Regions from separate parts of the Clostridium tanneri genome, predicted to be linked through region 1. Evidence: riboswitches for the same ligand, from Rfam matches in the RefSeq annotation. Region 1 holds a riboswitch; the other holds the start of a gene.
What was found. A riboswitch is a leader RNA that binds a small molecule or an ion and turns the genes downstream of it on or off. The one in region 1 is predicted to bind FMN.

Region 1 (14,913 bases):
TAATATTATTATAAGTTGTTATAGACCTATTGTAAATTTATACTTTAGTATTAATTCTTCCTAAATTTACATCTTCAAAAAAGTCCCTACAGCTAGTAATATTCATATCTTCCTGTCTCTCATCAACTCTTATATAGACATTGTATCCCATATTAGATAAGTCACTTGAAATTTTTTCTTTTCCTAAGTCTAGAACTTTAGTCCAAAGTTCATCACACTTTAGTTCTACATCCATATTATAATTTTTGACCTTAATGTAAGCATCTATTGTTCCCATATGAATAGTATTCACTGACGCAGCTATTTTCACATCTGTAGAGTCTATTCTTTTTCCTTTTTTTCTTTCATCTTTTATCATGAGTTTGCATTGATATTCATAGTTTTCAAGATTAATAGGTAGATCCATATAGTAATACTGATTTGAAATTGTATTATATACCTTAAAATCATTAATACTTTTATCCAATACCTGAATTAAGTTATTATAAGCTTCCGGTTTTAGTTCACCTTTTTGTTCTAAAACAGCCCTTATTACAGTTTTCATTTCCTCTGTTTTAGTACTTATTTGTTCTTTTATATTCTTTGCAATGTCATCAATACTGTATTCCTTTTTTATCATCTTATTTAAGGCTATTCCATCTTTTTCACTATCCTCAGCTACCATTTTACTTACCTGATCAGGTTTTTCATTACTATTCGTTAATCTCTTTACTTTATCATTTTCGGTGCTATTCAAAGCTAATTTTTGTTCTTCATTAATTTCTATATTACTAGCACCTTCTGAAGCTGGTAAATTACTCTCTTCTATATTTAACTGTACATTAAGTTTGCCTGTGTGCTCCACCTCCCTATTATTAATAAGGGTTGTCACATTTTCTTTGAACTCTCTTATACCTTTATATATAGATGAAGATCCTTTAGATATATCATTAAAACTTTTTATATTTTCCTCTGTTAATTCTGCTCCATCTTCTAATAAGCTACTCTCTTCTATACTTAACTGTACATTAAGTTTGCCTGTGTGCTCCACTTCCTTATTATTAATAAGGGTTGTCACATTTTCTTTAAACTCTCTTATATCTTTATATATGGATGAAGATCCTTTAAATATATCATTAAAACTTTTTATATTCTCCTCTGTTAGTTCTATTCCATTTTCCAAGAGGGTAATAATATCGTCCTCTGAAATACTTTTTAATTGGTTGAAAAAACTCTTTAGTGTGTTAGCTATCTTAGTTCCTTCCTTACCACTAGGTTCTATTCCCTTACTTTGCATATACCTAGATATAAATAAGTCTTCCTCTTCATAATTTAGCTTTATTTTATTTTGAAAATCTACTATAGTCTTTATTTTAGATATATTTTCTTTAGTTAGAGGTATTTCATGCTTTACCATTTTACTTAAAAGAGAATAATCTTCTTTATTTACAGTTATACCCTTTTCTTTTAGTAAAAAATCAAGGGTTTTTCTTTCTGAACTTTGCTCTTTATCATTAACGTTTATAAGCTTTAGCTGAAGCTTTCCATCCTCAAAACCTTCCACTTGGAATCTTAGGAGTCCTTCTGGCAGTATATCCATAGGATTTTGCAATTCAGCTGAAAACTGCCACCCATCCAAAAGCTTCAATAGCACCTCTCCTGTTAACTTATCAGAATTTATAACTCTAGCTGCAAAATTTTCTCCAACATTAAAAGATAACTTTCTAAGAATTTTTTTTGCATTTATATCATTAACACTATTTACATTCCATATCCCCGCCATAGTAATCCCCCCTTATTTCAACTATTACTTAATATATATTATATTATCGTATGTTAATAAACTTTATAAAGAAAAAAATCCGAGGAAACCTCGGATTAGTTGTTTTTAGCAAATTCTCTAGCTCTGCTTCCTTCTTCATGAATTATAGGTGATACACTTTTATATACCGCCATAGTTAAAGCAGATAATATAATTCCTTTGATTAAGTTGAAAGGAGCTATGGACCATAGTATAAATGTTTCTAAATTTGTTATATTACTATTTAGTTTGTGTCCCATTGCTACTACTGCACTAATAGGGAAGTTTAATACCTTTTCATATAGAGGTAGTAGTATAAAATAATTAAGCAAGCTGGCTACCACTGCCATAACTAAACTTCCAGTAAGTAATCCGATTAAGGCTGTTTTCTTACTTTTATTTTTATTATATATATATCCAGCTACAAACACTAAAGCAGTACCTACTGCAAAGTTTGCAAATTCTCCTACAAATGCTGTGCTTCCTTTAAATATTCCATGAAGTATATTTTTTAGAAGCTCTATCGCCACTCCTGCTGTTGGCCCTAAGGCAAAAGCTCCAATTAATGCTGGTAAATCACTGATATCGATTTTTAAAAATGTTGGAAATATTGGTACCGCTACCTCTATAAACATAAGTAAAAATCCGATTACACTTAATAATGAAATTTTAACTAATCTGTTTAATTTTCCGTTTCTCATATTTTACACCCTCCATAAATTTAATTATTAGTTCCTTAAGCCTTTATAGATATGAGGACACATTGCTGTTCTCTACATCTATAACATTTTGGATAGATATGATTTTTGCTAAGGGGAAGGTGAGCAGTATAATAAAAAACCCCGGCAAAAATGCCAGGGCGAATAAACATTATACCTTACCTTCTTTCATCCAGACTTTACTGTCGGCTTCGGAGTTTCACCGAATCATACCTAGTTACTAGGCTCGCGGGCTATACCGCCGGTGGGGACTTTCACCCCGCCCTGAAGATTTTAATTGTTAAATTTTCTACTCTTATTATAGTACAAGTTTTCCTAAAATTCAATATAAACTTTCAAATTGATATCAATGAATAGCACTCAAAGAAATCTTAAGTATCATAATGTGGTTATAACTTCCATGCTAATGGTACTCCTTAGCTGTTAACTGTATTTCCTTGCTTTTTCATAGTTAATGATATTCTCTTTCTCTTTTCATCTACTTCTAATACTGTGACCTCAACAACATCACCAACCTGAACTATATCTAATGGGTGTTTTACAAATCTATCTGCTAATTGACTTTTATGAACCAATCCATCCTGGTGCACTCCAATGTCTACAAAAGCTCCAAAATCAGCTACATTTCTCACCGTTCCCATAAGCACCATTCCTGGCTTTAAATGAGAAATTTCAATTATACCTGTTTTTAGAATAGGCTTTGGTAATTCTTCTCTTGGATCTCTACCAGGTTTCTTAATTTCCTTTATTATATCATTAAGAGTCGGAATTCCTACTTCCAATTCTTTAGCCAAGGACTCTATTCCAATAGTCTTAATTCTATCATCAATATCTGTAAGTTTATTATTTTTTAAATCTTCTTTGTTGTACCCCAGTTTACTCAATAGATCTTTAGCAGCATTATATGACTCTGGATGAACTGCTGTGTTATCTAAAGGCTCCGCGCTTTCCATAACCCTTAAAAAGCCTGCACATTGTTCAAAAGCCTTAGCACCAAGTCTTTTTACCTTTAAAAGCTCTTTTCTGCTCTTAAACTTACCATTTTCTTCCCTGTATCCTACAATGTTCTGTGCTATAGTAGAGTTTATCCCTGATATATATGATAAAAGAGATGGTGTAGCTATATTTAAGTCTACCCCTACATTATTAACGGAATCTTCTACTATTCCACTTAAAGATTCATCAAGCTTTTTAGCAGCTACATCATGCTGATACTGTCCAACGCCTATAGACTTAGGATCTATTTTCACAAGCTCAGCCAGAGGGTCTTGAAGTCTTCTTCCTATAGATATAGCTCCTCTTAAAGAAACGTTTATATCTGGATACTCCTTGGCAGCAAGCTCTGATGCAGAATATACAGATGCACCTGCTTCTGAAACAACTACATAAAAAAGCTCCTTACCCTTCTCAACTTTTACTTCTTTAATGAGCTTTACGATAATTTCTTCCGATTCTCTGCTTGCAGTTCCATTTCCTAAAGATATAACATCTACATTATGTTTGTATACTAAGTCCTTAAGCTTTTTTATAGACTCTTCAACTTGATTTGGTGATGTTGTAGCGTAAACAGTATCTGTATCTAGAAGCTTTCCTGTATCATCTAGTACAGCTATTTTACATCCAGTTCTAAACCCTGGGTCGAAGCCAAGAACAACCTTCCCTTTTATTGGTGCTTGCATTAGGAGAGCTTTTAGATTGGCTTTAAATATCTTTATAGCTCCTTCTTCACCTATTTCCGTAAGTTCTGCTCTTATTTCTCTTTCTATAGATGGGTATATAAGCCTCTTTAATGAATCCTTTATACTTTCCTCTATGTATATATCTGTAACATTATTTTCTTTTAAGCATTTTCTTCTTAGATATGCTATGATTTTTTCCGTATCTACAGTTACTTTAACAGAAAGTATTTTTTCTTTTTCTCCTCTATTGATTGCGAGAATTCTATGTGGTGGTATATTCCTTACAGACTCCTTGTATTCATAGTACATCTCATAAGGTGTAGTTTCCTTACTTTCTCCACTAGTTTCAATAAAACCCTCTCTGTGTATAAGATCTCTAATCCACTTTCTGTACTCAGCCTCATCAGATATAGTCTCACTTACTATATCCATCGCTCCTTGAAGTGCTTCTTCTATAGATTTTACTTCCTTTTCCCCATCTATAAATTCTGCTGCATACTCTCTTATATCACCTTTGAATTGTCCATTCCAAATAACCTCTGCTAGAGGCTTTAATCCTTTTTCCTGTGCAATAATAGCTCTTGTTCTTTTCTTAGGCTTATATGGTCTATATATATCTTCTACTTCTGTTAAGGTTTCACAGTTACTTATAGCTTTCCTTAACTCCTCAGATAACTTTCCTTGCTCATCAATAAGTCTGATTACATCCTCTTTCCTAGTCTCAAGATTTCTCAAGTAAGTTAGCCTTTCAAATAGGTTTCTAAGAGTTACATCACTCATTCCCCCGGTCATTTCTTTTCTATACCTAGCTATGAAGGGTACTGTATTACCTCCGTCTAAAAGCTCAATTACACTTTCAACATCCTTTTTATTTAGTTCCAATTCCTTTACTAGTCTATCTACTATTGTACTCATTCCTACCTCCAGTTATATTATTGTCCTATTATATAATTATGTCCCCTATTTAAGTTTTAATAAATTGATAAATATAATTTCAATAAAACCCTTTAATTTCCTTTTTCAAATTTAATAACTAAAAATATATTACAACAATCATATAGCATTTTGCAAATTAATATATATTTAAGGACATCTGTTTTGTGAGGAGTGGTGTAATGTTAAAAAAACTTTCATATATACTTCTAGTTGTACTATGCACTTTAATTTCTTTCAGTTTTCAAATTTATGTTTCTACTAGTTCTTTTGATGCTAATTCAGTAAAACGGTACATAGAATATCTATCTTCAGATACTCTTAAAGGTAGACTAGCTGGTACTATAGAAAACGACCTAACTGCTATTTATCTAAAGAATGAATTTGAAAAAATAAATCTAAAGCCCTACAAGGATAGTTACTTCCAAAAATTTGACACAGTATATCCATACAAAACTAAAGATAGACCCTATTTAACTATTACTGACTCGCAAGGATTTCTAGTGAAAGAATATAAGTACGGCGTAGACTACAAGGAAGACTTGCTAAACTTTAAAAAGAATAATTTGTCCTTTACCAAAAAGGATAAATTATTGTGGAGCAATGAACATCTTCAGATTCAAAAGGATAATAATAATTTTCTATTTTATACCCCTGAAAGCGATAAATTAAACTTTAGAAGTTCATTTATAAACTCCTCTCCTTTTAGCATGTATATTATGACTACCAAAAACACTATTACCGAGCTGAAGAGCTACCTAAAAGAAGACTATACTATAAATTGCTTTATTCCCTTTGAAACTAAAAAAATATCCTTAAATAATGTTACAGCTTATATTGAAGGCAAGGATGCCTCCGCTCCTCCTATTATTCTTTCAGCCCACTTTGATCACATCGGTTCTGATCTAGCAGGAAATGTATACACCGGAGCTTTGGATAATGCTTCTGGAACTGCTTTTTTATTAGAGCTAAGTAAATATGTACAATCCTTAGGAAAACCTGAAAGAAATATACTGTTTGTAGGATTTAATGCAGAAGAATTTGGATGTCTTGGCTCAAAGGCCTTCGTTGATGAATATAAACATAGTATCAAGGGAAGCAAGGTTATAAACTTTGATATGATTGGCAGCAATAAACCTGTACCTCTTTACATAATGGGAGGCAGCAAAGATACAGAAAAAACAGCGCTTATAAAAGAAACATCGGAGATTTGCTCTAAAAATAAAGTTACTTTTAATTACCTTTTTGAAGATGCCAGCGATCATGAATATTTCAGAAAACAAGGTATCGATGCAATTACTCTTTCTGATTCCGATACCTCTAGAATACACACTCCTAGTGATAAATCTGAGTTCATAAGTAGTGATTCTATTGAAAGATGCTTTAATGTGGTATCAAAAAGTATCATTAAGTATGGCTTTAAAGATAACTGGCTTCTTATTTACTATAGGGAAGTATTCTGGACTTCATTAATTGGAATCATTATATTTTTAGGAGTAAATAAAAAAACAACTTAATATTGCTTATTATATTTTCAAATAAAAATGCTAGGGGTAAAATAAATTATTTTACCCCTAGCACTACTAAATTAGTTGCTATTTTGTTTCAAATATTCACTTATAAACCCATCGATTTCTCCATCCATAACTGCATTTATATTACCTGATTCAACACCAGTCCTATGATCCTTTACAAGGGTGTAAGGTTGAAACACATAGGATCTTATTTGACTTCCCCATCCAATATCCTTCAACTCGCCTGTGAGGTCCTCTATCTTTTCCTTGTGTGCTCTTTCCTTTAACTCTGCTAATCTTGCCTTAAGCATTTTCATAGCTTCATCTTTATTATGGTGTTGGCTTCTTTGATTTTGACATTGAACGATTATACCTGTAGGTATATGTGTTATTCTAATTGCTGATTCAGTCTTATTTACGTGCTGACCTCCAGCACCACCGGCTCTATAGGTATCAATCTTTAAATCCTCTGGCTTTATATCTATATCTTGATTGCTAGTCAGCTCTGGTAAAACCTCCACAGAAGCAAAGGATGTTTGTCTTTTTCCATTTGAGTTAAAAGGGGATATTCTTACTAGTCTATGAATTCCTTTTTCGGCTTTTAGATATCCATAGGCAAACTCTCCAATTATTTTTAAAGTTGCACTTTTTATTCCCGCATCTTCTGCAGAAAGTAATTCTATAGTTTGAACTTTAAATTCATTCTTTTCTGCCCATCTTGTATACATCCTCAGCAGCATTTCTGTCCAATCCTGAGCATCTGTTCCTCCTACACCTACATGAAGGTCTAGTATTGCGTTATTCTTATCATATTCTCCGGATAGAAGAATTTCTATTTTAAATCTGTCAATTTCTCTTCTTAATTCTTCTACTTCTCTTAGTATTTCTTTAGAGGAGGTTACGTCTTCCTCTTCTACCGCCATCTTTGTTAAAAACTCAGAATCCTCCACTCTTTCTTTAAGCTCTATATATTTGTCTAACCTTCCTTTAATAAACCTTTCTTCACCAGTTATCTCTTGGGCCTTACTTACGTCATTCCAAAAGTCTGGTTGCTGCATTATTTTTTGCAACTCTTCTATTCTATTATTAATTTTTTCTATGTCAAAGAGAATCCCTAATTTCTTTTATAGTCTCACTTAATTTGCCTAACTCATTTAGAATCTCCTCTAGCTGGATTAACATTTAAACACACTCCCTTTTACAATTAGAAAATAATCTTATATACTCAATTTAGCTAATACTTATTAAACAAATGTGGTTTTGCTTAAAAGCAAAACCACATTTAATTTATTTATACTTTTATACTACCAGTAATATTACTCAAATCTGCCACAGCAATTTTTATACTTTTTGCCGCTTCCACATGGACAATGGTCGTTTCTTCCTGTTGTCTTCTCTTTCTTGACAGGCTGCTTTTTTATTGAGTCGTCCTCTGCTTGATTTGTATGAGTTTCCTTTACGACTCTTTCTCTCTCTGGAGCTTTTTGTATCTGTACATGGAATAAATACTTAATTGTTTCAACTTTGATATTGTATATCATCTCGTTAAACATTTCGCTTCCTTCAAATTGGTAAGCTTGAGCCGGATCCTGCTGTTTGTAAGCTCTAAGTCCTATTCCTCTCTTTAAATGATCCATATCATCTAGGTGATCCATCCATTTTGAGTCAACAACTCTTAGCAGAATAACTCTTTCTATTTCTCTCATCTGCTCAGCTGTAAATTCCTCTTCTTTTTCAGCATAGATCTTCTCGCCTATCTCTATAAATCTTTCAACAATTTCCTCATTTGTTAGGTTTGCCAATTCTTCTACCTTTACTGTATCAGCAGGTACAAATATATCTTCCATGTAGTCAATAAGCTTAGCTAAGTCATTTTCAAATTCTTCCTCTAGACCTGAAAGGTGAGAGGATACTGCAGAAGATACTAAATCTTTAAACATTGCAATAACTTCTTCTCTTAAATCTTCTCCCTCTAGAACTTGTGATCTTTGTTTGTATATTATTTCTCTTTGCTTATTAATTACATCATCATACTGAAGCAATGTTTTTCTTACGTCAAAGTTATTACCTTCAACCTTCTTCTGTGCATTTTCTATAGCACCACTGACCATTTTACTCTCTATAGCCTCGTCGTCTCCAAGTCCAAGTTTTTCAACTATTCCTTTTAACTTATCAGAACCAAATATTCTCATAAGGTCATCTTCAAGGGAAACATAAAATCTTGATGCACCAGGGTCTCCCTGACGACCAGAACGACCTCTTAACTGGTTATCAATTCTTCTAGACTCATGTCTTTCAGTACCAATAATCTTTAATCCGCCAGCCTCTATAACGCCTTCCCCAAGTTTAATGTCGGTACCACGACCAGCCATATTGGTAGCTATTGTAACCATTCCTTTTTCACCAGCATGAGATATTATCTCTGCTTCTTTTTCATGGTATTTAGCGTTAAGTACCTGATGCGGTACTCCCTTTCTCTTTAGCATATCAGAAATCAACTCTGATTTTTCAATACTTACTGTACCAACAAGAGATGGTTGACCGTTCTTATAAGTTTCAACTATATCTTCAACAATAGCCTTAAACTTTCCTTTTTCAGTTTTATAAACTACATCTGGAAAGTCTATTCTCGCTATTGGTTTGTTAGTAGGAATAACTATTACATCAAGTCCATATATCTCTCTAAATTCATTTTCTTCTGTTAAAGCAGTACCAGTCATACCAGATAACTTACCAAACATTCTAAAATAGTTTTGGTAAGTTATTGTAGCAAGAGTTCTTGATTCTCTTTCTACCTTTACTCCTTCTTTTGCTTCAATGGCTTGATGAAGACCATCACTATATCTTCTACCTTCCATTGCTCTTCCTGTAAATTCATCTACTATTAAAACTTCCCCATCTACAACCATATAATCCTTATCTTTTCTCATTATGTAGTTACCCTTTAAGGCTTGCACTACATGGTGTTGTATTTCCATATTTTCAGGGTCAGCATAATTTTCTAGTTTAAAGAAATCCTCTGCCTTTTTAATTCCTTCCTCTGTAAGGATAACAGCATTTGCTTTTTCATCTATAGTAAAGTCGTCTTCCTTTTTCAATGTCTTTGCAAAATAATCTGCTATTTTATAAAACTCAGTGGACTTTTCTCCTTCTCCTGATATTATAAGAGGAGTTCTTGCTTCATCTATTAAAATTGAGTCAACTTCGTCTACAATTGCAAAGTTTAATCCTCTTTGAACTCTTTCTTCTTTATATATAACCATGTTATCTCTTAAGTAGTCGAAACCAAATTCACTATTAGTTCCATAGGTTATATCACATTTATATGCTTCTTGTCTTTGTGATTGATCTAATTCATGAAGTATTACACCTACTTTAAGTCCTAAAAATTCATATACTGGTGCCATAATATCTCTATCTCTTTTTGCAAGGTAGTCATTAACCGTTACTATATGAACTCCTTTCCCTGTAAGTGCATTTAAATAAGCCGGTGCAGTTGCAACTAAAGTCTTACCTTCTCCAGTTCTCATCTCAGCTATTCTTCCTTGATGAAGAACTATTCCACCTATTAACTGAACTTTATAATGCTTTAATCCCATTGTTCTCCATGATGCTTCTCTAACTACAGCAAAAGCCTCTGGTAGAATAGAATTTAAACTCTCACCTTTTCCAAGTCTTTCTTTAAATTCATCTGTCTTAGCCCTAAGCTCTTCATCACTTAATTGCTGCATTTTAGCATCATATGAATCTATCTTTTCCACGATTGGAAATATTCTTTTTAATTCTCTATCACTATAAGTACCAAATATCTTTTGAAAAATACCCATCTTTTTCATCCTCACCATATCATATTTGTATATACCTTTTAGATTATATCACCTAATCCTTAGCTATTCAACTTTTATAACCTACAGTTCCGTTATAGTTTACAAATTTGCAATATTTATAAGAGCATAATTGTTTTATATTATAATATTTTACATATATTATAGACCTTTTGCAAAGTTAATATTTGTAGCAATTTGTTTATATATACCCTGAAAGGTCAAATTATTGTGTATTTATATAAAAAAGAGGAAGCTTTTGCTTCCTCTTTTTTAGAACTCAGGCTCTATTAAGCCGTAGTTACCATCTTTTCTCTTATATACTACATTTACTTCTTCACTTTCAGCATCTTGATATACAAAGAAACTATGTCCAATAAGTTCCATTTGAAGAACTGCTTCCTCTGCAGACATTGGCTTTACTGCAAATCTCTTAGTTTTTACGATTCTAGGTTCATCGCTATCATCAGTATCTTCTGCATCATCAGGTATAGGCTGTAAAAACCTAACTGAATCTTCACGATATTTTTTTTCTAATTTTGTTTTTTGTTTTCTTAATTGACCTTCTAATTTATCTACAGCTATATCAATTGCTGCATACATATCATCATGAACTTCCTCAGCTCTTAATATTATTCCACCAAAATGAATGGTTATTTCTATTATTTGTCGATTCTTTTCCACACTTAATGTAGCATGTGCTTCGATATGAGGTTTGAAATACTTTTCTAGTTTTGACACCTTTTTCTCTACTACGTTTCTTAATGCAGGAGTAATTTCAATGTTCTTTCCACTTACTGTTATATTCATATTTCCAGCCCCTTCCTTATCCTTGTGATTATTATCACTTTCTCAGGATATGTTTTATATCATAAACTAGGTTTTATGGATATAATTTTATTTTTTGTTAACTCTATTTTAATACGGTTTGAATTAAAATACAAGAGAAACAAGTGCGAATTAACAAAATATTATAGAAACTTTTATTATTATCTTTTAAAATTATTTATCCATTTTATTTTTTACTTACAATAATATTATGTTCAAAACTTAAAAAAAAATTAAAGTTCTTGATGTAAAACATCAAGAACTTTAATTTGAAATATCAAGTTAGTTGACCTGGTCTTTGACCCCACACTCGCCTGCTGGAACTCTTGCTACTCGGAATTAACCTCTCACTACCCATTCTCTCGTCTTAAAACGGCAGGACTTACCTCTAAACCGCACCATGCTCATTAAATATTTTATCTAACTTACGTGGATCGTTTTGCTTGCGACTAGCATCGATTTTCAACCACAAACCTAACTTAATATAATAAATTATACCTTACTTTTTGCTGCAGTCAATATGGTAATTTTTTTTGCACCCTTTTTCATTAACTGATCTGCACAGCTAAACGCTGTAGCACCAGTGGTTATAACGTCGTCTACCAGTAAAATATTTTTATTTTTTACATTAATTTTATCTATAACATCAAAACTTTCCTGCACATTATTCCATCTTTCATTACCACTTAATCCTATTTGATCTTTGGTGTCCTTTATCTTACAAAGATAGCTAACTAATGGTTTATTCAATGCGTCTCCTATTGTTTTCGCTAAATACTTACTTTGATTATATCCTCTCTTTTTTAAAGACTTTTTACTCATGGGAATATATGTTACAGCATCAAATTCAATTTTTTCTTTTTCGATTCTCTTTATCATGTAATTAGCAATTGTTTCCCCTGCTCTAAAATTACTTTTATATTTTAACATTAGCACAAGCTCCATCATTCCACCTGAATAGTATGATATACTATAGCAATTAAAACTAGTGCCATGTCTTTCAACTTGAAAAGCATCTTCACAGAATCTTATTCGTTCTTCACAGTCATTGCACATAAAACCTTCTCCAAATAAGTCCTGCCCACAGAGAACACAATTTTCATCTGTTGAGTAAATGACTTGAAGTACACAGTCCCATAGAAATCTTAAATTTTTAACAATCCCATTTCCCATGCCTCTTTATTAAAATTTCTAGTTATATCCTTAGCTTTTTCCATATCTCTGGTTTCTTCATTTGCCAAAAATATAACCTCTCCTTTCCACTCTTTTTCTCCTCTTCCAACGCTAGCACAGAAGTATATTAGCTTTTTGTAGTTAAATTCAAAGTCATCTGCAAAGTAGACCATAACATCTGCATTTTCTACCTTAGAAAGAACTTCTTCAAATTCGTTGGTAACAATCACCATTCTCTTTATCTTTGTAAAGTTTGAAATTAATTTTTTATCAGATTTACCTTTAATGAAGGGAACTATGTTTTTGCTAATATTTTTGCAATAATTTTTCATGTAAAGATATACATTTTCTACCTTTTCTTCATCTGGAACACATATAATAACTTTTCTATTAGAATTTATAGACCACTTCAAATAATCATATATGACAAATGGGATATCCTTACTTATATCAATTCTAGTCAGTATGGTTCTTGGCTCAATTATAGGAATTTTAGCATCTTTTACAGGTATAAGTATTTCCCTCTCATTTCTGAATAGACCCTCAATAGAGTAATATATTATTTTAGTGTTTTCATTACACATTTTGGACACTAAATCTAATACTTCATACTTACTATAAGTGGGAAAACTCCTTATATCATCATATATGACAAGATCAAACTTTTCTTTCAACTTAATCGCATTAGCAAAGTCGCACACTTTTAGTCTAGAATTCACATTTGCCTTTGATGTTCTCACATAAGAATAGTCTCTAAAATTTGTTCTTCTTTTTATAAGTTCTAATATATTTATATTATCCGGGTATTCATTGGTAATATAAACTACAGACTTTTCATTTTTTACGTAATATAATATTATTTCCAAAAAAATTTCTGGTGAGTTATAGGGAAGTGACACTACGTTTAAAAAGCGTTCATTTCCAATGCCCCAATTTAGTATATTCTCACTAACCTTATCTTTTTCTTCAGTTAAGCTTTTCCTCTTGAACAATAACATTATCTTCACTCTCCATTATATCCACTATTCTATGTTTTAATAATGAATATCTATCAAAGCTTTTATTATTATCTACCATAGACTTAACAGCCTTTATGTCTCCTACTAGAACCACCAATTGTTTTGCCCTAGTTATAGCTGTGTAAAGCAAATTTCTATTCATTAATAGTGGTGGTCCCATGAATACAGGTATAACAACTACTGGGAACTCACTTCCTTGACTTTTATGTATGGTTATAGCATAAGCTAAATCAATTTCATCTAGATAAACATTGTCGTATATTATCTTTCTCTCTTCATCAAAAATTACTGCTACAGTTTGTTTCTCTTCATCTATGTCCTCTATATATCCAACATCACCATTAAAAACTCCTACTCCTTCTTTTTCACCGTCTCCAGCTATCCTTGACCACTTCAAGGAGTAATTATTCTTAGTCTGCATTATCTTATCCCCAACTCTAAATATCATATCCCTAAATTCTTTTTCCTTCTTCTCACTATCTTCAGGGTTTAATATATGTTGAAGTTTTTTATTTAAGTTAGATACTCCTAAAACTCCTTTTCTCATAGGAGAAAGAATTTGAATATCCTTTGTTTTGTTCCATTTTTTATTAAAGTTAGGCAACCTGCTATCTATAAGTGCTATCAGCGTATCCATTATTTTATTTTGGTCATCACATTTTATAAAATAAAAATCTTTATCCTTTTTATTAAATACAGGCAATTCTCCTCCATTAATTTTATGAGCATTTACTACAATCATGCTTTCCTCAGACTGCCTGAAAATTTCTTTTAGTTTAACTATCTTTATACAGTTACTCTCAATTAAGTCCCTAAGTACGTTTCCCGGACCTACTGATGGAAGCTGATCCACATCTCCTACAATTATAACTCTAGTTCCTAAGGATACAGCTTTGAGAAGATTATTCATAAGAACAATGTCTATCATTGATGCCTCATCTATCATAATCACATCACATTCTAACGGAGCCTCTTCACCTCTTGAAAAAAGTAGATTCTCATTTTCTTCACTTATTCCCATCTCTAGAAGCCTATGAATAGTTTTTGCCTCTCTGCCTGTTGCTTCTGTCATTCTCTTTGCTGCTCTTCCTGTAGGAGCTCCCATATAAACCTTAAGATTTGCTTTTTCAAAAATTTCAGTTATGCAATTTATTATAGTGGTTTTACCTGTGCCAGGACCTCCTGTGATAATTTCAATTCCATTTTCTACTGCTCCTCTTATCGCTTCCTTCTGAGAGGGTGCAAACTTTATATTATTTCCTGACTCAAAAAGGCTTATTTCTTTATCAACATCTATATCCATATCATCATAATTACTTAACGCTAGGGAAAGTATCTTTTTTGTAACTCCTAATTCGCAATAGTAATATGGAATTGAGAATACACATATCTTGTTATCAACCTGCTCTAATTTTATCTTGCCATCAATTTGTGCATTGTATAT
Region 2 (16,841 bases), on a different contig from region 1:
GTGTATTAGGTATTATATATGAGGATTTAGAAAGTCTTAAGTTTGCTGAAAAATTGGCTAGAGGGTTGGATCTATGTAAGATATACCCAGTAAAGACTTTAGAAAATATAGATATATAGAAAAGAGGGCATTAATATGGATAACAAAGGATATATTCAAATTTATACAGGAAATGGAAAAGGAAAGACTACTGCAGCTTTAGGATTATCTCTTAGAGCAGTTTGTGCTGGAAAAAAAGTTTTCTTTGGACAATTCGTAAAGGGAATGGAGTACAGCGAATTAAATGCAGCAAAGTATTTACCTAACTTTACATTAGAGCAGTTTGGAAGAAATTCTTTTATTTTTGGCAATCCTACCAAAGCAGATATAAAGGTTGCTGCAGAAGGATTAAAAAGAGCAGAAGAGGTTCTAACTTCCGGAGAATATGATGTTGTAGTCCTAGATGAGATAAACATAGCTATTTTTTATGAACTTTTTAAAGTGGAAGAAGTGATGGAGCTTTTAGATAAGAGAGCTGAAAAGGTAGAGGTAATCTTAACTGGAAGATACGCAAATGAAAAGCTTATAGAAAAAGCAGATTTAGTAACAGAAATGAAGCAAATAAAACACTACTATACACAAGGAGTTCCTGCAAGAAAAGGTATAGAGGACTAGCGGTTTTAAGCTAACTTAATAGAATAAGAAAATAAAGTTAAAAAAGTCCATTTGTTTTGTAATAAAACAAATGGACTTTTTTAAAAAACAGAATATAGGGCTTTTAAAGGACATATATTTTTTGCTAATTAATGTCTGAATTTTCAATATCACGGAAACAGAGGATTCATTAGCTATTTATATGATAGCAAGAGAAATAGTGCTTTTATTTTACAATTATAATTAAATGGACCTATAATTGGACTAATCCATGGATTAATCCGTAGATTGGTCCTTTGACATAGATACAAAGCTGTAATAGAATTTAGATAGTAGGTAGAAGGAGAGTAAGTTTAGCTAGTTTAACCTAAGAGGATATCCTCCTAACTACAGTAGAACTTTAGTTTTGTATAGGAGGCATATGGGATATATGAGTATGAAAAAAGAAAGTTTATTAAGAATTTTAATGGTGATAATAGGTAGTTTGATTTACTCCATTGGAGTTAACACCTTTATTATACCTCATAAGTTTCTTAGTGGAGGAGTAGCAGGTGTAGCAATAATCCTTCAATATATAACAGGTATATCCTCTGGTTATTTTGTAATACTTATAAATATTCCAATATTCTTGATTGGAGTTAAGGCTGTTAACAGGGAATTTGGTGTTTTTAGTTTCATAGGTATGATCGCTATGTCTCTTTCGTTAATACTAACAAGACAACTTCAAAGTTTATATTATATGAGTGACCCTTTGATTTCTTCATTATGTGGAGGTATCTTAATGGGAGTAGGAGCAGGTATAATATTTAGAAATAGAGCCTCACAGGGAGGTACCGACATTGTAGCTGTAGTAGTTAAAAAAAGATATGGAATATCAATAGGAAATATTGGATTTATAATAAATGCTATAATTGTTGCTATTGGAATGTTTATAGGAAATTTGGAAACAGCAGTGTACACTTTAATAGCTATGTATATGAGTTCAACGGTGGTAGATAAGGCTATCCAAGGCTTTGATAAGGAAAAAGTAGTATTTATAGTTACTGGTGATTGTGATAAAATTAAGCAAGCTATTTTACAGAAGTTAGGTAGAGGAGTAACTTATCTCTATGGAGAAGGTGCTTACACTGGAGATAAGAAAAAGGTTATATATTGTATTTTAACCTCAAGAGAACTTGAACAAGCTAAAAGCTTAATTGAAGATATAGACTCCACTGCAGTAGTATCGGTAATGGATACCGCAGAAGTTCGTGGAAAGGGCTTTAAGGCAGCGGCCTTTTAAAAAGCTTAATATAGACCTATAAATAATGTTGTTTATACAGCAGCTTAAATAGATTAATTTGATAGAAACCTTTCTTAGTAATATGGACTAAGGAAGGTTTTTGATTTATTTAAAATATTTAACAGTAAACATATATCAATAATTCACCTAACTTATGCAGAAAATAAAGTTAAATTTCTTTAGGGATTAAAGGATGGTGATTGTGATAAGAGTATTACTGGAAGAGTATATGAATAGAATAAAGTCTATGGATAAAAAAGAGTACTTGTTTGGAGTGATATTATATAGTGCAGCACCTACAGTAGCAGGTCATAAGCCAGCTTCCATAATTACCTTAAGTAGGGATAAGGGTAACTTATATTCATTATGGGAAAAATATAAAAAAGAGTTCTTGTCAGAGTGGATGGTGGAATTCTGCGAGATTAAAAAAACGGAAAATGTAATAACTTTATTATTTTATGATAGTGATCAATTGACAAAGGTGATTTATGAAGAGGAAAACATGAAATTCTTATATAAGTTTGGATATAGGGAATATTTTAGTTTAGAGGAAAATTTAGAGGTTTTAAAGTTAAGGTTTGAAGAATCCTTCCCTCATGAGATAGGGCTATTCTTAGGAATACCTTTAGAAGATGTAATTTGTTTTATAGAATCACCAGATAAAGAATGTCTGCTTTGTGGTTATTGGAAGGTCTATAACAATGTTGAATATGCTAAGGAAAGTTTCTCAAAGTATGATACTGACAAAAACACTGTAATTAATTGTGTTTTACAAGGAATTCTCCCTTCATTGGTTATGAGAGGTTGATAATGAAAATATATGTTGATATTATAAAAAAATAGTGGTATTATGAAATCATAAAAAAATAAGTCTTCAGGGCGGGGTGAGATTCCCCACCGGCGGTATAGCCCGCGAGCCGTAAGGTATGATTCGGTGAAACTCCGAGGCCGACAGTAAAGTCTGGATGAAAGAAGATAGATATGAGATAGCTTAATTTACATTAGAAGATATATGCATAAGTGGATATATTAAATGTGATACTATAAAAGTTACTCTATATTTGTGAAAGTTAACGCTCTGAATTTTTTCAGAGCGTTTTTTATTTATATAAATCTGTATTCTTTTTTAATAATTGGGGATTTATTTAATTATAAAAGAAACTTAATTAAAAGGTTTGGAGGTGTGAAATGGAAACTAAATATATGAAAAGGGCATTAGAATTAGCTGCTATGGGAATTGGATATACTAACCCTAATCCTTTAGTTGGAGCTGTAATAGTCAAAGATGGAAAGATTATTGGAGAAGGATATCATGAAGTTTACGGAAGCAATCATGCAGAAGTAAATGCCTTTAAAAATGCCACCGAAGACGTTAAAGGTGCAACCATGTATGTGACACTGGAGCCTTGTTCACATTATGGTAAAACTCCACCCTGTGCAAAGGCAATAGTTGAAAAAGGAATCAAGAAGGTTGTTATAGGTTTAAAAGACCCAAACCCTCTAGTAAGCGGAAAAGGCATCCAGATACTAAAGGATAACAATATTGAAGTTGTTACTGGTGTTATGGAAGAAGAGGGGAGAAAACTAAATGAAATCTTTTTGAAATACATAACAACAAAGCTTCCCTTTTGTATTTTAAAAACAGCCATGACCTTAGATGGCAAAATTGCAGCCTATACTGGAGATTCAAAGTGGGTTACAAACGAATTTTCTAGAAAATTTGTTCATCAACTAAGGCATAGGGTTTCATCTATTATGGTAGGCATAGGGACAATACTAGCAGATGACCCCCTCCTAACAACAAGACTTGATACTGGCAATGGAAGTGATCCAATAAGGATTATAGTTGATAGTAATACAAGAATTCCATTAGAAGCTAAGGTACTTCACGTACAGTCTAAAGCAAAAACAATCATAGCCACCACGGAATTGGCAGATGGAAATAAGTTAAAAGCTTTAGAAAGTGCTGGTGCGGATATTATTATTACTCCATTAAAAAATAATAGAGTAGATTTAAGTTATCTTATGAAAGCCCTGGGAGAAAGAGCTATAGATAGTGTGCTTTTAGAAGGTGGAAGTGAATTGAACTATTCTGCTGTTGAGGAAGGTATTGTTGACAAAGTTAACGCTTTTATAGCCCCAAAGATTATAGGTGGCAGAGAAGCAAAAACACCAGTTGGAGGATTAGGAAAAGCCCTTATGAGTGAAGCCATTTCAATTGAAAATATTGAAATACACAGCTTTAAGGATGATGTAATGTTAGAGGGCTATGTAAAAAAACACTAGATTGGATTTAATATATGAGATTGACCAATATAGAAGGAAAGGAGGACTTCTTTATGTTTACTGGGTTAGTAGAGGAAGTAGGAATCATACAGGCTATAATTAAATCTACAAAATCTGCCAGGATTACTATTAAAGCAAAGAAAGTACTAGAAGAAGTAAAGCTGGGGGATAGTATAAGTACTAATGGAGTATGTTTAACAGTAACAGATTTTAGTACAAATCATTTTACCGTTGATGTAATGGCAGAAACTATGAGAAGAAGCAACCTAAAGAATTTGTCTTCAGGAGATGAAGTTAATTTAGAAAGGGCTTTAAGAGTAGGAGATAGACTGGGAGGTCATATGGTTAGTGGTCATATTGATGGGATAGGGGTAATAGCTAAATATGAAAATGAAGATAACGCTGTTTGGATTACCATCAGTACCTCCCCAGAAATATTAAGATATATTGTGGAGAAGGGATCTATTGCTATTGACGGAGTAAGTTTAACAGTGGCCTATGTAGACGATTCAATATTCAAAGTATCTATAATACCACATACAAGAGATGCCACAACATTGCTAAGGAAGAAAACAGGCGATATGGTTAATCTAGAATGTGATATGGTTGGTAAGTATATTGAAAAGCTAATCTTTGTTAAGGAAGAGCCGGAGATAAAAAAAGGTATTGACCTGGATTTTTTAAGTAAAAACGGATTTGTATAGACTTAATTTTCGAAATAGTAAAATTACGAAAAATACAATAAAAATTTAAAGAATTAAGATAGGGGGAATAAAAGTGTATAAGTTTAATACTATTGAAGAAGCTATTGAAGATATTAGAGAAGGTAAAATAATTGTTGTTGTAGATGATGAAGATAGAGAAAATGAAGGAGATTTACTAATGGCAGCAGAAAAGGTAACTTCTGAAGCCATTAATTTTATGGCAAAGTACGGAAGAGGATTAATCTGTATGCCAATTACAGGCGAAAGATTAGATGAACTACATATCCATCCAATGGTATCAGAAAATACAGATCCACATAAGACTGCTTTTACGGTGTCAATAGATGCAGCAGAAACTACTACAGGAATATCAGCCTATGAAAGAGCAGCTACAATTAGAAAAGTATTAGACCCAAAGGCGGAAGAAAAGGACTTCAAAAGACCAGGTCATGTTTTTCCACTAGAGGCTAGAAAAGGTGGAGTGTTAAAGAGAGCAGGTCACACAGAGGCTGCTGTGGATTTTGCAAAACTTGCAGGATTATATCCAGCTGGAGTAATCTGTGAAATTATGAGTGAAGATGGAACAATGGCAAGAACTCCAGAACTTATGGAGTATGTAAAAGAACATAATTTGAAGATTGTTACCATTGCAGATTTAATTGCTTACCGTAGAAAAAATGAAGTTTATATAAAAAGAGTAACGGAAGCTAAAATGCCTACAAAATATGGAGAATTTAAAATAATTGGTTATGAAAATACGCTAAATGGTGAACATCATGTTGCTTTAGTTAAAGGAGAAGTTGCTGGTGAAGAACCTGTTTTAGTAAGAGTTCATTCTGAGTGTCTTACAGGAGATGCCTTTGGATCTTTAAGATGCGATTGTGGAGAACAATTTGCAGCAGCAATGAAAGAAATTGAAGAAGAAGGAAGAGGTGTTCTTCTATATATGCGTCAGGAAGGCAGAGGAATTGGACTTATTAATAAGTTAAGAGCCTATGCTCTTCAGGATCAAGGTATGGATACTGTAGAAGCAAACTTAGCTTTAGGGTTTGAAGCTGACATGAGAGATTATGGTATAGGAGCACAAATATTAGCTGATCTTAAGGTTGAGAAAGTAAATCTAATGACAAACAATCCAAGGAAGATAGCTGGTCTTTCAGGATATGGAATAGAAATTTTAAATAGAGTACCAATTCAAATGAATCATAATGAGAGAAATGAATATTATTTAAAAACTAAAAAACAAAAATTAGGTCATATGTTAAATTTTAAGGAGGAACAATAAGATGAAAGTTTATGAAGGAAGTTTAATAGCACAAGGGTTAAAGTTTGGGATTATAGTAGGAAGATTTAATGAATTTATAGGAGGAAAACTATTATCTGGTGCAATTGATGGATTTAAGCGTCATGGTGTTGAAGAAGAAAATATTGAAATTGCATGGGTTCCAGGAGCTTTTGAAATTCCCCTTGTAGCAAAAAAAATGGTAAACACAAAAAAATATGATGCTGTAATATGTTTAGGGGCTGTAATAAGAGGGGCAACACCACACTTTGAGTATGTATCTGCTGAAGTATCAAAAGGGGTTGCAAGCGTTTCTCTAGAAACAGGAGTGCCAGTTGTTTTTGGTGTGTTAACTACAGATACTATCGAGCAGGCTATAGAGAGGGCAGGAACAAAGGCTGGAAATAAAGGATATGATGCTGCAGTTACTGCAATAGAAATGGCTAATTTACTAAAGCAAGTTTAATATGTAGAACTCTATAGAGCAGGATGGGAATTCAGGTAGATAAAATCTATCTGAATTTCTTTATCCGAATCTAATCCAGGTTTCACTTTATAAATAAATATAAGGAAGTGAAGAGCAAATGATTAATTTTGAGAATATAAAAACTATCTTTTTTGATTATGATGGAACTTTGCATGACAGTATGAAAATCTATGGCCCTGCCTTTAAGAAAGCCTATGCTTATCTTGTGGAAAATAAATTTGCAGAGCCAAGACAGTGGAAGGATGAAGAAATTAGCTATTGGTTAGGCTATAACAGCCAGGAGATGTGGGAAAACTTTATGCCTAATTTACCAAAGGCAATACAGGATAAAGGTAGGCAAATAGTTGGAGATGAAATGAAGTCACTTATAGAACAGGGAAAGGCAGTTTTGTATGAAGGTGCAGTAGAAACATTAGATTACTTAAGGAATAAAGGCTATAATTTAGTTTTCATCAGTAATTGTAGAATATACTATAGAGATTCACATGCAAAGCTATTTAACTTGCATAACTATTTTCAAGATATGATATGCTCAGAGGAATATGATTTTATTCCCAAGTATGAAATCTTAGCTAAAGTAAAAGATAAGTATTCAGAAGAGATGGTTATAGTTGGAGATAGAAAACACGATATAGAAGCAGGAAAGAAAAATCATATATATACTATTGGGTGTGATTATGGTTTTGCACAGCCCGGTGAGTTAGAAGAAGTTGATGTTGTTATCCATAATATCAGTGAACTAAAGGAGTATTTTTAGGTAATAAGTTTAAGTTTATACATCAAAAGGGGCTGTAGCACTAAGAATAAAGTTCCCAACATATTGCGTTTGTTATTGAGCTGCAAACCAATATATTGTATGTAAATTTCTTAATGCCATAGCCCCATTTAGTTTGATACAGATTGAGATTACTATTGCTGTTTTTCAATATCTAACAAGGTTTTTCTAAAAGCCTCTAATGGCTGTGCACCTACAATGACGAATTTATCATCTATTATAAATGTTGGAGCACTATTTATTTCATACATCTGAGCTCTCTTTTGAACATCTCTTACGTTTTTTTCATAAATACCTGAGTGAAGCCTGTCTGTGAGTTCATCTATATTTAAACCACTGATTTGAGCAATACCTTTTATTACTTCTATATCACCTATATCTTTACCTTCACTAAAGTAAGCACGAAATATATTTTGGTGGAATTCATGAAATTTGCCTATTTCCTTTGAATACTCTCCTGCTTCTAGAGATTTACGGGAATTTGACAAAATATCATTTTTATTAAAATCTATACCATAGGGCATACCCATACTTTTGAGGTTGTCAAACATCCTATCTATTGAAGCTGATGGGAATTTTTCTGCCATAGGGACCCCTTCTTCTGGAGTTTCAGGGTGAATTTCAAAGGGAAGCCATTCATCTTCGATATCAAACTCCTCCTTTAATTTGTCGACAATACCTTTGCCAATATAGCAAAAGGGTCAAATGTTATCTGAAAATATTGTGAACGTATGCTTCATAAAAATTTCTCCTTATTCTCTTATTACATAGATATTATAGCCTTTCCTATAGGTTTATTAGTAATAGTATAAACAAAAAAGTGTTTTATATTTAATGTTTCCAAGCTATTTTTCTTGCCTTTAAAGGCTGTCTGATGACAGATTTAAATTATATGATTTTTATATCATATATAAAGTCTAAACTATACACCTTATAAAATAATTATACTATATTATTTTGATGAGTAATAATTATTAATTTATTACTGGAAATAAGATGATTTAACGAGATAGGCTTCCAACACAGGAATAAGTATCACATTGAAATTATGCATATATATACCTTAAACTTATAATATAAGGTCAATCTCTAATAATTATGAGTTACCTATTAAGGAAAACTTGAATTTTATGAGACTTTATTTAGGAAAGAGACCTAGTTTAATTTTTGGAGGTGTATTATTGAAACGAAGAAATAAGTTTATTTCATTTATAGCAACAATAGTAGTAAGTACAATGTGTTTATCATATAAAACCTATGCAGCTGCACCAACAAATATAACTAGGCAGCAAGCGCAGAGCAGAGGATATGATATGGCCTATGTTCTTTGGAATTATGCCAGGGGCTTAAATGGAAATGTTAATAGTGGTACTGAATTACCGGATCAGCTAAAGGGAAAGGAAACATCACAGGAATTTGGTGTGCCTTATAATTGGGGAGGACTAGACGGAATTGATACAACCTCCGTGAAACAATGGAGCAGCTTCTTAGATGGAATAAATAAAGGGGCTATGGCAGGAAATGTACAAACAGAAGGTGGATATAAAGCTGGAACTGCAGGGTTAGACTGTTCTGGATTTGTACAAAGTTCTTTAAAGATTCCAGGATGGAAACAATCAACTAGTACTTTAGGTCAATATTTAAATCCTATATCCATTGATGATTTAAGAAACATGGACGTGCTTTTAGATAAAGGGAGCCATGTAGCCTTTTTTCAGTCCTGGGTATATGATGATTATGGACAGGTAATAGGAGCTACTACATTAGAGGCTACAGATGGAAACAGGGATGGTAGTGGACAAAAGGTTAAAGAATACTATAGATCTAAAAGTGAGTTAACTTCTAGGTTTACCTTAGGAAGGTACAAGTATATAGGCAATGATTTTATAGAAAACAATACTTCTAAACCTATTATAGAAGCTCCTCTATATAGACAAGCTGTTAATAACAATGAGAACAAAATATATTTTAAGTGGGACTTTACAGACATAGCTAACGGTGGTTATCAAACAGCTTATAGAATTAGAATATATGAGGGAGATATCGAAGGAAGTTCAAAATTTATTACCCAGATATCAGAAAATACTTCCGCCACAGAGAAAGTTGTAAAACTACAAGGAATGCATGAAGGCAATTACTACTATATACTAGAGACTAAAAATAGCAGAGGATATTGGTCTAATCCAGTTGTTACTCCCTTTAAAATAGTAAGTGATATAAATAGTGTCCAAACTAAAATTGATAAAATTGAAAGATTTGGTGGGCAAGATAGATATGAAACTTCTAGATTGATAGCTGAAAAGAACTTTGGCAGCAGTTTAGATAGTGTAGTTATTGCTAGTGGTAATGATTTTCCAGATGGATTGGCAGGGGTTACCTTGGCTAAGAAGGTTAATGCTCCTCTACTTCTTGTAGACAAAAGTTTAGAAAGCAAAGGAAGTAGTAATATACTAGAGTATATTACTAATACTCTAAACAAGGATGGAAAAATATACATTTTAGGTGGAGAGGGTTCTGTAGATAACTCATATGTAGAATATCTTAAGGAAAAAGGATACTCTGATAGCAATATTATTAGAATTGGCGGGCTAGATAGAAATGAAACTAGCGTTAAAATTGCTGAGAGTCTATCCTTAGAAAAAGGAACTCCTATTGTAATATCTAATGATTCAGCTTTTGCTGACGCTTTAAGTATTTCACCAAAGGCAGGTTCTAGCCAATGGCCTATACTTCTAACATCTTCAAATAAACTTCATGAAGAGGTAGAGGAATATATTAAGGATATTCAACCTTCTGCTGTTTATATTGTAGGTGGAACTGGAGTTATTACTGATAATGTTAAGGATAAAATTAAGCAAATTACAGGACTTGATAACAGCAAAATAGTAAGATTAGGTGGAAGTGACAGGTATCAAACTGGAGAAGCTATAAACAACTATTTTTATGCAAATAATTTGGACAAGGTCTTTGTAGCTTATGGTGAGAACTTTCCAGATTCACTAAGCGGAAGTGCAGCGGCGGCTATAGAAGGTAAGCCACTAATACTTGTATCAGATTATTCCTTTGTAAATGGGGCAAGATCCATTAACAGAGTAACTGGAGCCAACAAAGTAGACGTAAGCATATTTGGTGGGGATAAAATAGTAACTAATTATCTAATTTCTAAAATTGATAATTTATGTTTAAAATTACAATAAATCTTAACTTAAAGATATAAATGAAAATATATTAGAGATTTAAAAATTAAGTTAAGTTTTCTTTAATGATATTATATAGATAAAAATATACTAATTTAGTATGATTAAAATATTGAAGGATTTGAAGTTACAACTTTATATTAGTTTTATTGGAATTAGTACTATCATAATCATAAAGTATTATCTGTACTATTGCATAAACTAAGGATAGTTCAACAGCATTTTATTATAAATCTTAAATATGCAAGGAGGGACAGATATGAGAAAAATTATAGCTTCTCTCTTGATAGCTAGTTCTATAATAAGTAGTTGTAACTTTATTTCTAACAATGAAGAAAAAAGCCACAAGAAGCATAGGTATGGAGAAAAAGTGTTGGTTTTAATATATAATTCATTAGACTAAAATAATTTTAGGGTAAAAACTTCCAGACTTTTACCCTAAAGTTATTTTTATTTATTGATTCTTTGTCTTATAGCATCTTGGATTATCCTACCGGCAGCTGTTAAGTTTTCTTCGTGAAACAAAATACCGGAAGCTGAAGCAATCTTTTCTTTATTTCTTGTTTTATCTTCTTTTATAATATTTCGCATAGATACACTCCTTTATTTTTATTCCTGTAACTTATATATTATTTTTAATCATATGGTTATTAAATATTCAAAAATAAAATATAATTTTAAAAGTAAAACTCAATTTTCAAGAAGGTTGAAAATTGAGTTTATTAAAGTAGTTATTTATTTGTTTTATTTAACAGGAGTACTATGAGAAGTACAGCAACAGAAGTTATTGCTATTGTTCCGCCAGGGGCACTATTGATATAGTAAGATAAAATTAATCCAACTATTATATCTATAAATCCAAATATTATGGAAAATATAAAGGTTATTTTAAAACCCTTCCTCAATTGAAGAGCTGCAGCTACAGGCATTGCTATCATTGAGGATATAACAAGGATACCCATAATCCTTATAGAAACAGAGATAGTTGCACCTACTAACAGGGCAAATAGATAATTAATAACCTTAACCTTGACTCCCGCTATCTTGGCACCATTTTCATCAAAGGTAATATAAAGGAGTTGATTATAAAGGATGGAAAGTATTATAACTGATAAAATACTTAAAATAAACACAGTATAAAGTTCGTTCTTAGATACAGTTAAAATGCTTCCGAATAAATAGGAATTTACATTTGCACCAGTTTTACCAGTGCTTATCAATGTAATGGCTATTCCTATAGAAAGAGTCATTACAATTACCAGGATAAGCTCAGCAAATTTTTTATAGTATCCTCTCAAAAACTCAATTAAAAGTCCGCAAACAGAGGTGAAAATAAAGGCACATATTATAGGGTTATAACCAAGAATAAGACCTACAGCAACTCCAGCAAAAGAAGCATGTGATAAGGCATCTCCCATCATTGAGTATCTTCTGAGCACAAGGAATACGCCTACTGCAGGACATAGAATTGAAATAAATATTCCTGCAATAATTGCATTTTGCATAAAACCATATTGTAACATTGTTATCCTCCAGAACAAGTATTAGATTTGATAAATATCATTTATATAAACTAAGAAACTCTTATGAACTTTCTATATTCATCTATTGTATATAAGGTTGCCACTCCACTTTCCATTAGACATATATGGGTAGAGTTTTCTAAGGCAGCTTTTAGGTTATGCTCTACAGCAATTACTGTAATTCCTAGATGAAGGTTTAAATGTTTAATTATACTGTATATTTCCTTCTGACTTTGAATATCAATACCGGTAGAAGGTTCATCAAGGACTAAAAGTTTTGGGTTTCCCATTAAAGCGCGTGCTATAAAAACCTTTTGCTGCTGTCCGCCAGACATATCCCCTATAAGGTTGTTTATAAAATTATTCATGCCTACCGAATCTAGACTGTGAGAGATTGCTTTAGAACTTTTTAAATTTAAAACTTTCATATGGCACTTTAACATCTCGTAAACAGTAATTGGAAACTCAGAATTGAAATTTTCAACTCTTTGAGGTACGTAACCAATTCTATCTGTATTTAAAGATATGCTCCCGCTGCAAGGGTTCAGTAAGTTAAGTATTAGCTTTAAAAGAGTAGTTTTTGCACTACCATTTTCACCTAGGATTGAAACATAACTGCCATTTAGGATGTTTAAATTTAAATTATTTAGAACATAAGGTGGATTTCCCGTATATGAAAAAGTTAAATCCTTAATTTGAATCATGAAAAGTTTTCCTCCGAATTTATATAATTTTAGTAAAACTGTCAATAATAACAGATAAATTATATACATAATGCTTATTTAAAACAATAGTTCTATATAAATATCATTGACAAAAAAAAGTTAAAGTATAATAATATTATATATCTAGTTGCGAATAATTTGCAACAACATAGTAAAAATTTAGGATTAGCATACAATGATAAATAATATGGTTATATAATTTTAAAATATTATAGCCAAAAATATTTTGTTGAAATATAGAAGTTTTATTATATTCTATTGAAAAAGTTATGATAGTATGCAAAATAAACAATATTTTAGGAGGAAAGAATATATGTTAAAAAAAATAACTTTGTCATTAATAAGTATGCTTTTATTAGTGACAGTTGGTGCTTGTGGCAATAAAAATGTAGGTACTTCTACAAGCAGCAATAGTGACTTTGAAGCTAATGATGGAAAAGTGAAAGTAGTAGTAAGCTTTAATGCTCTTGCACAGTTTACAAAAGCTATTGGTAAGGATAAGGTTGATGTACAGACAATAATACCAAAGGGAACAGAGGCCCATGATTTTGAGCCTAAGCCAAAGGATTTAACAAGTTTAAGCAAAGCAAAGATTTTTGTTTATAATGGACTTGGAATGGAGTCTTGGGTTGATAAAACTATAAAAGCAGCAGATAACAAGGAATTAGTTTTAGTTGAAGCATCTAGAGGAGTTAATCCTATAAAGAACGTAGATCAAGAATCTTCTGATAGTCATGAAGGTGAAGTACAACATGGACAGTATGATCCCCATGTGTGGATAAGTTTAAGTGGGGCTAAAATAGAAGCTAAGAATATCAAAGATGCATTAGTTAAAGTAGATCCTGGTAATAAAGATTTTTATGAAAGCAATTACAATGAGTTTGCAGCTAAATTAGATACTATGCTAAATGAATACAATGGAAAGTTTAGTGAAGTGAAAAATAAGAATTTTGTAACTGGACACTCAGCCTTTGCTTATTTCTGCAGAGACTTCAATCTTCAGCAAAATAGTGTGGAAAATGTTTTTGCTGAAGGAGAACCAACACCTAAGAAAATGCAGGAGCTTATAGACTACTGCAAGGAAAATGGGGTTAAGGTTGTATTTATGGAAGATATGGTAAGTCCTAAGGTTTCAGAAACTTTAGCTAAAGAGGTAGGAGCAAAGGTAGAAAAAATATATACTACTGAAAATGAGGAAGATGGAAAAGACTATATACAAAGTATGAAGGAAAATTTAGATAAGGTTTATAACAGTCTTAAGTAATTAGACGAAGATTTATAGTTTTTAACTTAGGAAAGGAGCACAAAAGAGGAATGAATTCAAAGGGAAAAGTAGTTGTTGGAATGTCTGGAGGAGTAGATTCCTCAGTATCAGCTCTTTTACTTAAAGAGCAAGGGTATGATGTTATTGGTATATTCATGAAGAATTGGGATGAAAAGAATGACGAAGAGTATTGTACTGCAGTTGAAGACTATGAAGATGTTAGAATGGTTTGTGATCATATAGGTATTCCATACTATACTGTAAATTTCGTAAAAGAATATTGGGATAGAGTCTTTACTTACTTTCTAGAAGAATATAAAAGAGGACGTACGCCAAATCCAGATGTGCTATGTAACAAAGAAATTAAATTTAAAGCCTTTCTTGAGTATGCTGAGAAGCTTGGAGCAGACTATATTGCTACTGGACACTATGCACAGATAGGCTTTGAAGATGGAAAGTATCAGCTTCTGAGAGGAAGAGATGAGAATAAGGATCAAACCTATTTTCTATGTCAGCTAGGACAATATCAATTGTCCAAAACAATATTTCCAGTAGGAAATATTCCTAAGGATAAGGTAAGAGAAATTGCACTTGGAGCAGGATTGACTACTGCCAAGAAAAAAGACAGCACCGGTATATGTTTTATTGGAGAAAGAAATTTCACAGAGTTTTTAAGCAATTATCTACCGGCAAAACCGGGACCTATAAAAACCTTAACAGGAGAAGTAAAGGGTACTCATAATGGCCTTATGTATTATACCCTAGGGCAAAGAAAAGGCCTTGGTATAGGCGGAGAAGGCACAGGAGAACCCTGGTTTGTAGCAGAAAAAGACCTGAAAAATAATATACTTTATGTAGTACAGGGTGAGAGCAGTCCAGAACTTTATTCCTATGGATTAGAAGCTAACAAGTTAAATTGGGTAAGTGGCGAAGGAATAAAAGGAAGTCTTAAATGTACTGCAAAATTTAGGTATAGACAGCCGGATCAAGGAGTAACCTTAACTGTTATAGATGATGAAAGAATATTAGTAGGTTTTGATGAACCTCAGAAGGCAGTAACACCTGGTCAGGAAGTTGTATTCTATCAGGAAAATGTTTGTCTTGGTGGGGGAACTATTGATAAGATTTTTAGGAATAAAGAAGATTTAAAAGCATAGGATTAAGAACAACAGGATAATAAAAACTGTTGTTCTTTTTGTTTGGATTTATAATTTTATAAAAATTAATTCATTTGTGGAAATAAATGAATATAATAGTAGTAATGGAAGAGGGGGGGAATAGATTTGAAGAGGACCTATGTTATTGATACCAATGTTATTCTGTACTCGCCAGGAGCAATTTTTACTTTTGGTGATAATAATGTAGTTATACCAGAGGTAGTACTTGAGGAGTTAGATAGCTTTAAGAAAGACAAGTCAGACCTCGGTGCAAATGCGAGACACGCAGCAAGATTGATTGATAGATTAAGGAGGCAGGGAAAGCTCAATAAAGGAGTGGTACTTCCAGGCGGTGGAAAGCTTAGAGTAGAAATGAATCATTATGACACTGAAATTCCTCCATCCTGGGATAAAGGTAAACCTGATAACAGAATAATACAGGTATGTAAAGGTCTAAAAGAGCAGGGGGAAGATGTGTGTCTTATTACAAAGGACACCTTTGAGAGAATTAAAGCAGATACAGTTAACATAGATGTAGAGGATTTTTATGAAAAAGTAGTTCCTGAAAATGAAAGTCAGTACACTGGCAGAATAGAACTTTATGCTGCTGCAGAAAAAATATCAGAGTTTTATCAAAACAAATCTATAAAAGTAGAGGATGTATTATACTACTGCAATGAAACAAATAGATATTTGAAGCCGGAGCTTTATACAAATCAGTTTATTATAATTCATTGTCTTCAAAATCCAAAGCAAACGGCATTAGGAAGGTTTGATGGGAAAAAAATTGTTCAGTTGTTCTATAAGGATGCTGTTCCATTAGGTATAAGCGCCAGAAATGTAGGACAGAAATTTATGATGGAGGCACTATTCATAGATGCAGATAAAGCACCATTAGTAATAGTAAAGGGGCCAGCAGGCACTGCTAAAACTTTATTTTCTTTGGCTGTAGGACTTCATAAAATTATAGAAGAAGGAACAGAACAATATAGGAGAGTTCTTGTTTGTAGACCAAACGTAACCATGGATGAAGAAATAGGGTTTCTGCCAGGATCAGAACAAGAGAAAATATCACCATTTATGAGACCAGTTCTAGATAACCTTGAAATATTAGTAGACTCTGATGAAAAAGAAAGGTACAAAAATGAGAAAGAACTAGCAGATAAAATCAGAGAGCTTTTTGATAGAAGGATCATAACTACAGAAGCGGTGGCCTACTTGAGAGGAAGGTCTATAGTAAAGAACTGGGTAATTATAGATGAAGCACAAAACTTAACCCCTAAGCAGGTTAAAGCAATCATAACTAGAGTAGGATCCGGAACAAAGCTTATACTAATCGGTGATCCAGATCAAATAGATCAACCTTTTCTTGACTCAAGATCTAACGGACTTTGCTACGCTTCCGAAAAAATGAAGGGCAGCCATTTATGCTATCAAGTTACCTTAAAATACGATGAATGTGAAAGATCACCACTTGCATACGAAGCCTCTAAGAGGTTATAATTTAATTAAAGTTATAAGGGCAC

Region 2: linked by a shared signal. The riboswitch ahead of ribD (bifunctional diaminohydroxyphosphoribosylaminopyrimidine deaminase/5-amino-6-(5-phosphoribosylamino)uracil reductase RibD) and the one ahead of P8V03_RS05905 (ECF transporter S component) in region 1 are both predicted to bind FMN.

Annotation. Positions count from the first base shown of each region.
Region 1 covers NZ_JARUJP010000005.1:70,736-85,648, reverse strand. The annotation lists gene P8V03_RS05910 (hypothetical protein) at 38-1,762, opposite strand; gene P8V03_RS05905 (ECF transporter S component) at 1,858-2,481, opposite strand; FMN riboswitch at 2,656-2,775, opposite strand; gene P8V03_RS05900 (Tex family protein) at 2,916-5,093, opposite strand; gene P8V03_RS05895 (M28 family metallopeptidase) at 5,294-6,628, shown strand; one part of gene prfB (peptide chain release factor 2) at 6,700-7,728, opposite strand; one part of gene prfB (peptide chain release factor 2) at 7,730-7,807, opposite strand; gene secA (preprotein translocase subunit SecA) at 7,942-10,452, opposite strand; gene hpf (ribosome hibernation-promoting factor, HPF/YfiA family) at 10,723-11,259, opposite strand; gene P8V03_RS05875 (ComF family protein) at 11,770-12,450, opposite strand; gene P8V03_RS05870 (hypothetical protein) at 12,423-13,448, opposite strand; gene recD2 (SF1B family DNA helicase RecD2) at 13,417-14,913, opposite strand, start outside.
Region 2 covers NZ_JARUJP010000013.1:10,740-27,580, reverse strand. The annotation lists gene P8V03_RS11815 (GHMP family kinase ATP-binding protein) at 1-119, shown strand, start outside; gene cobO (cob(I)yrinic acid a,c-diamide adenosyltransferase) at 136-654, shown strand; gene P8V03_RS11805 (YitT family protein) at 1,064-1,915, shown strand; gene P8V03_RS11800 (DUF3793 family protein) at 2,118-2,723, shown strand; FMN riboswitch at 2,782-2,896, shown strand; gene ribD (bifunctional diaminohydroxyphosphoribosylaminopyrimidine deaminase/5-amino-6-(5-phosphoribosylamino)uracil reductase RibD) at 3,104-4,201, shown strand; gene P8V03_RS11790 (riboflavin synthase) at 4,255-4,905, shown strand; gene P8V03_RS11785 (bifunctional 3,4-dihydroxy-2-butanone-4-phosphate synthase/GTP cyclohydrolase II) at 4,973-6,190, shown strand; gene ribH (6,7-dimethyl-8-ribityllumazine synthase) at 6,192-6,653, shown strand; gene P8V03_RS11775 (HAD family hydrolase) at 6,772-7,431, shown strand; gene P8V03_RS11770 (DsbA family oxidoreductase) at 7,584-8,138, opposite strand; gene P8V03_RS11765 (cell wall-binding repeat-containing protein) at 8,631-10,646, shown strand; gene P8V03_RS11760 (hypothetical protein) at 10,906-11,049, shown strand; gene P8V03_RS11755 (hypothetical protein) at 11,097-11,237, opposite strand; gene P8V03_RS11750 (metal ABC transporter permease) at 11,378-12,169, opposite strand; gene P8V03_RS11745 (metal ABC transporter ATP-binding protein) at 12,220-12,873, opposite strand; gene P8V03_RS11740 (metal ABC transporter substrate-binding protein) at 13,208-14,158, shown strand; gene mnmA (tRNA 2-thiouridine(34) synthase MnmA) at 14,209-15,315, shown strand; gene P8V03_RS11730 (PhoH family protein) at 15,442-16,818, shown strand.